One region of the Vibrio phycocola genome, then DNA from elsewhere that is predicted to be linked to it. Evidence: predicted binding sites of a transcription regulator. Region 1 holds the regulator's gene; the other holds the start of a gene.

Region 1 (4,430 bases):
TCGATTTGATCAAATATCTCACCGACGGAATACTTTAAAATCGCAAAAACGGATTTATACCAATGGCTTGTATCACCACCGTCTTCGGCTGCTTCTTTTGCACGAGCCATCTCGCTCGCAACCATAGAGAGTTGAATTGAAAGCTTTAACTTCGAAAATTCCCGATGACGAACATAATATTCGGTGATACCTAATGCCAAATGAGAAAGACGATAAATACTTGCGCCATCATTAATAGAGCTCGTAAATCGACGTAGCAGACGTTGATTGACAAGATCATTAATCGCATTATTTGCACGGAAACTCGATGCTTCACCCGTTTCACTGAATGAATCGGTTGCGATAGCAAATACATCGTGCAATTCAGCCTCACCTAACTCTTCATCAAACCGCTCATTGCTCAATACCGCAATAGAAATTAGAAAGGCGAGTCGTTCCGTCGATAGATCCAGCATAAAGTCATGCTGTTTGATCCACCCGACCAATTCACTTAACGTCTGTGTATCGGAATCGTGATTCAAATCACTCATCTTTTATCGTAACCCTTAATTTTTTCGCGCCCAGACATGAATGTAACGCCCCATTGAAAGATAAGGCTCTTCACGACATAAACGACGTTCTAGATTGAGTACATCTTCTGACGTGTACTCACCCATATGTTGTTGGTTTCCAATGTAATCACTGAAACACCGAATTCCACTTTTTCCCACAACCTGACAATCGCTGTCTTCAATCCAGCGGTAAACATCACTTGGAATGAGTCCTTTTTGTGGTTGTAATTTAAAACGTTTCTTAAATGGCATTCCATTCAACACGTGAGGAATATTGCCACAAACAACATTCTTGTAAACCAAGCCATGGTGGTTATAAAACATAATCGACACGACGCCACCAGGTTTTAAATGCTGCAATAGTTCTCTTAATACCGTTTGTGGATCTGCTAACCATTCCATTACGGCATGAAACAAAATCAGATCAACCGGAGTATCTAAATGTCGGCTTAGTCTCTGAATAGGAGAATGCACAAAGCGATACTGAGGAAGCAATTGGTTTTTTTCAATCTCCACTTTTGCTAATTCGAGCATTTCACAAGAGAGATCACATAATGTCACTAAATGATTGTTTTTTGCCAACTTTTGTGAAAGTTGTGCCAAACCACCACCTGCGTCTAAAATATGCAGCGGCATTAATTTATCTGGAAATATTGATAAAATTCGTTCAATATCTTCCCAAACAATCTGCTGTCGTATGTCTCCTTTGTCAGAGCCATATATGTTTTTCGCAAATTTGTGTGCAATATCGTCGAAATTACGATCTTCTGTCACGGTAGCTTAAGGTATGATTGGAATACGTGCGGCTATTCTCGCATAGGGACGGTGATTATAAAGAGGAATCTGTTATTTTCATCCTATTTGCTGTTTTTTCGGACAACTGACTTTTATGTTTGAATTAAAAAAGATAATTGCTTCCTTGTTAATGCCTCTGCCCGCAATGCTGATCATTGGCTTTATTGGGCTAATGTTGATTATGTTCACAACCAAAAGGCGCACAGGTTGTTGGTTCGTCCTCTTTTCATTTACGATAATTTTTCTCGCCGCATTCCAACCCGTTTCTAGCCGTTTACTTCTTCCTCTTGAACGCCAATACTCCGCTTTCTTACCTATAGAAGGGCATATTGATTATGTGATGGTGTTAGGCAGTGGTCACGTTGTAGACGATGATCTACCACCAACCTCAGAATTAAGTCGAGCGGGATTAATGAGGTTAACCGAAGGAATTCGTATCATGCGCATGTATCCAGGCTCAAAACTAATCTTATCTGGATACAATGCAGAAACGGAAGTCAGCCACGCAAGAATGCTCGCCAAAGTTGCGCTCGCATTGGGTGTGGTTAAGTCAGATATTGTGTTGCTAGAAGCTGCAAAAAATACACATGAAGAAGCATTCCAAGCCGCTCGCTTTATTGAAGAAAAGAAGCTAGTTGTTGTTACTTCTGCAAGTCATATGCGTCGCGCTATTGTCGAGTTTCACAGTGCTCGGGTTTTCCCAATTCCGGCCCCAACAAATTTTTTAGCCCAGCGAGACATAAAACAAGCGTGGGAAAAATATCTACCTAGAGCACGCTACTTGGAACAAACAGAACGGTATTGGTATGAAACGTTAGGCCTTCTTTGGCATTATGTAAACCAATGGATAGAAAGTGAAAAACAACCTCAAACCGAACAATCTGTAAGTTCATTTTCATAGCTCAACATAAATAACATTTTATTCATCTAATTGATTCAATTAATATAGGCCTAGATTCGTTATATTTAATGTAATTAATTCTTGGTCTTAGAGTTAAATTATCTCAGGAATAATAATGTCAACAATTAAAGATGTAGCTCGATTAGCTGGCGTATCAACCACAACCGTTTCTCACGTAATCAATAAAACGCGTTTTGTTGCTGAAGCGACACAAGAGAAAGTGAATACGGCAGTTAAAGAGTTGAAATACTCACCAAGTGCCGTTGCTCGAAGCCTCAAATGTAACTCAACTCAAACAATTGGGATGCTAGTCACTCAATCGACCAACCCATTTTTTTCTGAAGTTATCGATGGAGTCGAAAATTACTGCTACCGTCAAGGCTATACATTAATCCTATGTAACACAGGTGGGATATACGAAAAGCAACGCGACTACATTCGTATGTTGGCTGAAAAACGTGTCGATGGGATCTTAGTCATGTGTTCTGACCTCACGGAAGAGCTCTTAGTGATGCTCGACAGCTACAGTGAGGTTCCTAAAGTAATCATGGACTGGGGGCCAGAGAGCTCACAATCAGATAAAATTATTGATAATTCGGAAGAAGGTGGATACTTAGCAACCCGTTATTTGATTAAACATGGTCATAGAGACATCGCATGTCTTAGTGGACACTTAAATAAAGCCGCCTGTAAAGAGCGTATTATAGGCTTTCGCCGCGCAATGAACGAAGCCAATCTTGCGATTAATGAAGACTGGATTCTAGAAGGCAACTTTGAATGTGACACCGCTGTTTTAGCCGCCGACAGCATTATTGCAATGGATACTAAACCCACCGCGGTTTTTTGTTTTAACGATACAATGGCATTAGGTCTAATGAGCCGATTACAGCAAAAAGGAATTCGAATACCCGAAGACATTTCAGTAATTGGTTATGACAATATTGAAATCTCTGAATACTTTTCTCCACCGTTAACCACAATTCATCAGCCTAAACGTCGCGTCGGAAAAAATGCGTTTGAAATCTTACTCCAGCGTATAAAAAACAAGCAACATGAACGACGCGTTTTCGAAATGCATCCAGAAATTGTTGAACGCTTTTCAGTAAAGAAACTTGACTAAGTGTATTAAAGATAAGAAATAAATAATTTTCTCATCTCTTGATATTTATTCTTATATTCAATATTGCTCTATCCCATTCTATGAACTAAAATCACATTATTACTTGGTCAAACTATAATCAAAAAGCCTTGTAAAAGCTCAACACAATACTCAGAAGCTAGGAATATAGAAGATTGCGATATGGATAAACCAATACTGAAAGATTCGATGCACCTTTTTGAGACTCTCGGCTCAATCACTTCTCGCTCCATGTTTGGTGGTTTTGGAATATTTGCTAACGGCGTTATGTTTGCTCTTGTTGTACAGAACAGACTCCATATTAGAGCAGATAAGTTAACACTAGACGATTTTAAATCTCGAGGGTATAAGCCATACTCTTATGCAAAACGCGGTTTCCCAGTCGTCACTAAATATTACGCCCTCGACGATAATTGTTGGAATAACCCTGAAGACGTATTTACACTCGGCAAAAATGCTTTTGACTTTGCCATCAGCGAAAAGCAGACTCAATTAACAAAAAAGCCACAACGGATAAAAGACCTACCCAATTTACGTCTGACCACAGAAAGGATGTTAAAAAAGGCTGGCATTAATTCTGTAGAAGACCTCATCACCGAAGGCGCATTAAATGCTTATAAAGCTATCAAAGAGTCGCATGCTAGCTCTTCTATATCTTTAGAGCTACTGTGGTCACTAGAAGGGGCGATAGAAGGCAAACATTGGTCAGTTATCCCTCAATCGCGTCGCGATGAACTGCTAAACAAACTATAGACTTGAAACTACGCACCATACTTTTGTTGGTGCTTTTTTATAAACCCTATTGAGTGCGTGTTGAAGAGCTCTGGTGATTCAACATTGCACACATGGCCGCAATTAGGTATCAAGCGTAATTCACTTAACGAGTGCCCAGCAACCATCTCTCTCACGGGTTGAATAAACATATAATCTAACTCCCCCATCACATATAGCGTAGGAATAGCGGCTTCTCTCTCACGAAAATAGCGCATTAAAGGATTCACTTCCGCTGTTAAGGTAAACCAACGTTTAAATTCTTTTTGACACA
Region 2 (4,430 bases), on a different contig from region 1:
GGCTTTATACTAAAGAGCAAGGTATTTTGCATTAATCGTTACTATCATTCTGTAGTCAGGTTGTATAACCATGAGTCGTAAAATCGACCATCAACTATTTAGCGCCAATGAGCACGCTTTAGATCAGGGAGAAGCGTGCCCAAAGTGCGGCGAGGCCTTGGTATTGCGTCATGGTAAACATGGCGCGTTTCTTGGTTGTAGCCAATATCCCACGTGCGAATATCTGCGTCCCGTTCATAATCATGATGGTCATATTGTAAAAGAGCTCGGGGTACCTTGTCCTGAATGCGCTCATGAATTGGTGCTACGCCAAGGGCGCTTTGGTATGTTTATTGGCTGTAGCAACTTTCCTGAATGCCACCATATTGAGTCTCATGATCAGCCTCAACACAGTGACCAGTCTGAGAGTATTGGTTGTCCTGAATGCAAAAAAGGGAAACTGGTCGAGAGAAAATCCCGTTATGGCAAAGTCTTTTGGTCGTGCGATGATTATCCTAAATGTAAATTTGCACTCAATTATTTCCCGGTGAGCGGGCAATGTACGGATTGCGGATTTCCGTTATTAGTGGAGAAAAAGTACGCGAGCGGAACCAAGCTACTCTGCGCCGATCGCAAGTGTTCAGCAGTGCAATCTTCTCACGATGATTGAGTTTGTTTACTGCATTATTTAAAAAGCCCACCGGCGAGATAATCGTCGGTGGGCTTTTGGTTTTCGCATCAAAAATGTATCACGAATAAACCCGAAAGAGCGTTATTTGTTCGCCTCCGCGTAGGCCGCTACAGCGGGGAATGCTTGGCTATCGAGGTACTCTGAAAGCTGACATAACCGTTCGGTGAGTTGTTGGTTATCAGCGGCACATACATTGATATGCCCCATCTTTCTTCCAGGGCGCTTCTCTTTTCCATACCAATGAACATGGCAGCCGTCAGTTGCAACAACGCTCTCTGGAACACTATCTTCACCTAAGATGTTAATCATACTGGTAGGTCGAATTAAATTTGTGCTCCCAAGAGGTAAGCTACATACTGCTCGTAGATGGTTTTCAAACTGGCAGGTCTCTGCGCCTTGTTGAGTCCAGTGACCGGAGTTATGGACGCGAGGGGCAATTTCATTGACCAGGAGTTTTCCTTGAACATCAAAAAACTCTAGAGCCAGAACGCCAACATATTCCAAACTCTGGGCGACAGCAGTAAACATAGTTTTTGCTTGTTCTTGAAGAGAGGTATCTTCGATTGCAGTAGATAAGCTCAAGACGCCATTAACGTGAACGTTTTCTGCAAGAGGGTAAACTCTTACATCGCCATTTTTACCGCGTACGCCAACAAGCGAAACTTCGCGGTCGAAGGGAACAAACTCTTCTGCAACGATAGCTTGAGTTGGCGTTGCATCGATGCACGCTTCCATTTCAGACCAAATAGTCTCTGCATCTTGTGCATTTTTTAGGCGCCACTGGCCTTTACCATCGTATCCACCTAATGCACTTTTCAACACCATTGGCACGCCGACGTGGCGAATAGCCGCATCAAAATCAGCTCGATTAGTGATTACCGCATATTTTGCGTTTTTGACTTGAGCATTATCGAGAAGCTTTTTCTCAATTCTACGATCGCCTCCAGCTTTAATCGCTTCGGTACTTGGGAGAAATTTACCACTCTGCTCACAGACATCGAGAATGTCGAGAGGAATGTGCTCAAACTCAGCAGTGATAACGTCAGCTTGATCAATTGCGTGTTGCAAGCCTTGCCCGAGTACATGCTGAGTTAAAGGGTGAACAATGTTTCCACTTACCACATCAAACGCAGTGGTTTCAATATTAAGTGGTGCGCCAGCTAATGACATCATTCGAGCTAATTGACCTGCTCCAAGGACTAAAACGCGCATTCGATTATTCCTCTGCAGGGTTTGGGTTAGCAAGTACTGTGTCGGTTTGACGTTGGCGGAATGCTTCTACTTTTTCCATGATCTCTTCATTATGAATACCGAGAATCTGCGCCGCTAAAATACCGGCATTTGCTGCGCCTGCTTCACCGATTGCTAATGTCCCTACCGCAATTCCTTTTGGCATTTGCACGATGGAAAGTAATGAATCCATTCCTTTAAGAGCGCGAGATTGAACCGGTACACCTAGTACTGGCACGCAAGTAAATGCGGATGCCATACCTGGAAGGTGAGCAGCACCACCTGCGCCAGCGATGATAACTTTAATACCACGCTCTTTTGCGCTGGTTGCGTAATCAGCAAGAAGTTGTGGAGTTCTATGAGCTGAAACGACTTTTGTTTCATACTCTACGCCAAATTGGTCTAGCATCTCTGCGGCGAGTTTCATGGTTGGCCAATCTGATTTCGAACCCATAATAATTCCGACTTTCATCTCGAACTCCTTGCTGTAGATTAGATTAAGGTATGCGATTGCATTTTCGCGGCATTATACGGGGAAATTAGCATGAGGAAAACGTTTGCGCGCGATTGGAACGCCACTGTTTTTGTTAAATTCAAAATTGACGTGGGTTTCAAGCACGATAATTTGTACACTAGCGAAAAAGTAAGGCAGATTTTGTAGGAAATGTTGTGAACAATTTTGAGTTAGTCTTGAATGCACTAAATGAAGATGCCGTCATCGCTTACCCGACAGAAGGGGTATTTGGTGTTGGATGTAACCCCGATAGCCCTACTGCAATTAATAAATTATTGAAGGTAAAGCAGCGTTCAGTAGAAAAAGGGCTGATTTTAATCGCGGCTAATTTTGAACAATTAAAACCTTATATTGCAATTGAGAAGTTAACGGATGAACAGTTGAACTTGGTTAACGCAACGTGGCCTGGGCCTGTAACTTGGGTTATGCCAGCAAGCGAACGTTCTAGCCGTTGGCTCACAGGTCAATTTTCGACAATTGCTGTTCGAGTGACAGACCATGCTTTAGTGCAAAAATTGTGTTTGGCCTATGGTAGGCCAATTACTTCAACAAGTGCCAATTTAAGTGGTCAGCCTGCTTGCATCACAGCAAAAGAAGTTGAAGCTCAACTAGGAAACCTCAACGTGAGTATTTTAGAAGGTGAAACCGGTGGCAGAAGTAAACCCAGTGAAATTCGCGATGTGCAGACGTTAGCCGTATTACGGCAGGGATAATGGATGATTAATACAATAGATAAATCTTCGGTCAAAGCATTTCTGATGAGGTTGCAAGACAACATATGCGCAGAGTTAGAAATATTAGATGGCAAAGCAAGCTTTAAAGAAGATGAGTGGACGCGAGAGCCTGGTGAACGTTTGGGCGGTGGTGGACGAAGTCGAGTTCTCACGTCTGGTGATGTGTTTGAGCAAGGCGGTGTTAACTTTTCTCACGTTACTGGAAAGGAGATGCCCGCCTCTGCAACGGCACATCGGCCAGAGCTAGCAGGTCGTCGCTTTGAAGCTATGGGAGTATCATTAGTTATTCATCCTAATAATCCTTATGTCCCAACTTCTCACGCCAATGTTCGATTCTTTATTGCTGAAAAAGAGGGTGAAGACCCAATTTGGTGGTTTGGTGGTGGGTTTGATTTAACGCCGTTCTATCCTTTTGATGAAGATTGCCAACATTGGCACGAAACAGCGAATACTATCTGTGCACCTTTTGGTGATCAAATCTATGCAGAGCATAAAGCATGGTGTGATCGATATTTCTATTTACCACATCGAGAAGAAACTCGTGGTATTGGCGGTTTGTTTTTCGACGACCTGAATCAATGGGAGTTTCAAACGTGTTTTGAATACATTCAAGCCGTAGGAGAAGGGTTTATGACCGCCTATTCTCCAATCGTGCAACGTCGCAAAAACCTAGAATACTCTGATCGCGAACGCCAGTTTCAATTGTATCGTCGTGGCCGTTATGTCGAATTTAATCTCGTATTTGATCGCGGCACATTGTTTGGCTTACAAACTGGAGGACGGACAGAATCGATACTGATGTCAATGCCTCCACTGGCTCGTTGGGAATACGGCTATCAACCAGAAGAAGGCAGTGCTGAAGCTAGGCTCTATAGCGATTATTTGAAGGCCAGAGATTGGTTATAAATTATTGGCTTAGCTTACTTGAAATGATAGGGTCATCTTAGATGACCCTTTTTATTTAATGGCAGGCAAATAAATGGCAAGTTCCCCTGATCAATATTTGGTGTTTGGTAATCCAATTTCTCAGAGTAAATCTCCCTTTATACATACTCTTTTCGCGCGTCAGACGATGCAGAATATTGAATATTCAAGTCGTGCTCCAGAAGTCGGAGACTTTCTAAAAGAAGTCGCGGCGTTTTTTGAATCTGGTGGCCGAGGCTGCAACATCACAGCTCCTTTTAAGGAAGAGGCTTACCAATTTGCCGATCGAGTGACGGAGAGAGCTGAGTTAGCGGGTGCTGTGAATACTCTCAAGAAGTTAGACGACGGAGAGATCTTG

What was found. The regulator PurR, encoded in region 1, represses purine synthesis genes. The targets are predictions, from matches to a motif close to TNANGNAAACGTTTNCNTNA.
Region 2: the regulator PurR is predicted to act here: its motif matches at 2,446-2,465, upstream of purE (5-(carboxyamino)imidazole ribonucleotide mutase).

What each region holds. Positions count from the first base shown of each region.
Region 1 is NZ_JBTAMQ010000002.1:35,825-40,254, forward strand. It holds gene mukF (chromosome partition protein MukF) at 1-530, opposite strand, end outside; gene cmoM (tRNA uridine 5-oxyacetic acid(34) methyltransferase CmoM) at 546-1,325, opposite strand; gene elyC (envelope biogenesis factor ElyC) at 1,441-2,247, shown strand; gene purR (HTH-type transcriptional repressor PurR) at 2,363-3,367, shown strand; gene ACXJY6_RS03765 (TfoX/Sxy family DNA transformation protein) at 3,548-4,138, shown strand; gene ACXJY6_RS03770 (alpha/beta fold hydrolase) at 4,147-4,430, opposite strand, start outside.
Region 2 is NZ_JBTAMQ010000017.1:66,910-71,339, forward strand. It holds gene ACXJY6_RS18095 (DUF494 family protein) at 1-35, shown strand, start outside; gene ACXJY6_RS18100 (DNA topoisomerase family protein) at 71-649, shown strand; gene ACXJY6_RS18105 (5-(carboxyamino)imidazole ribonucleotide synthase) at 752-1,882, opposite strand; gene purE (5-(carboxyamino)imidazole ribonucleotide mutase) at 1,887-2,372, opposite strand; gene ACXJY6_RS18115 (L-threonylcarbamoyladenylate synthase type 1 TsaC) at 2,570-3,127, shown strand; gene hemF (oxygen-dependent coproporphyrinogen oxidase) at 3,134-4,054, shown strand; gene aroE (shikimate dehydrogenase) at 4,128-4,430, shown strand, end outside.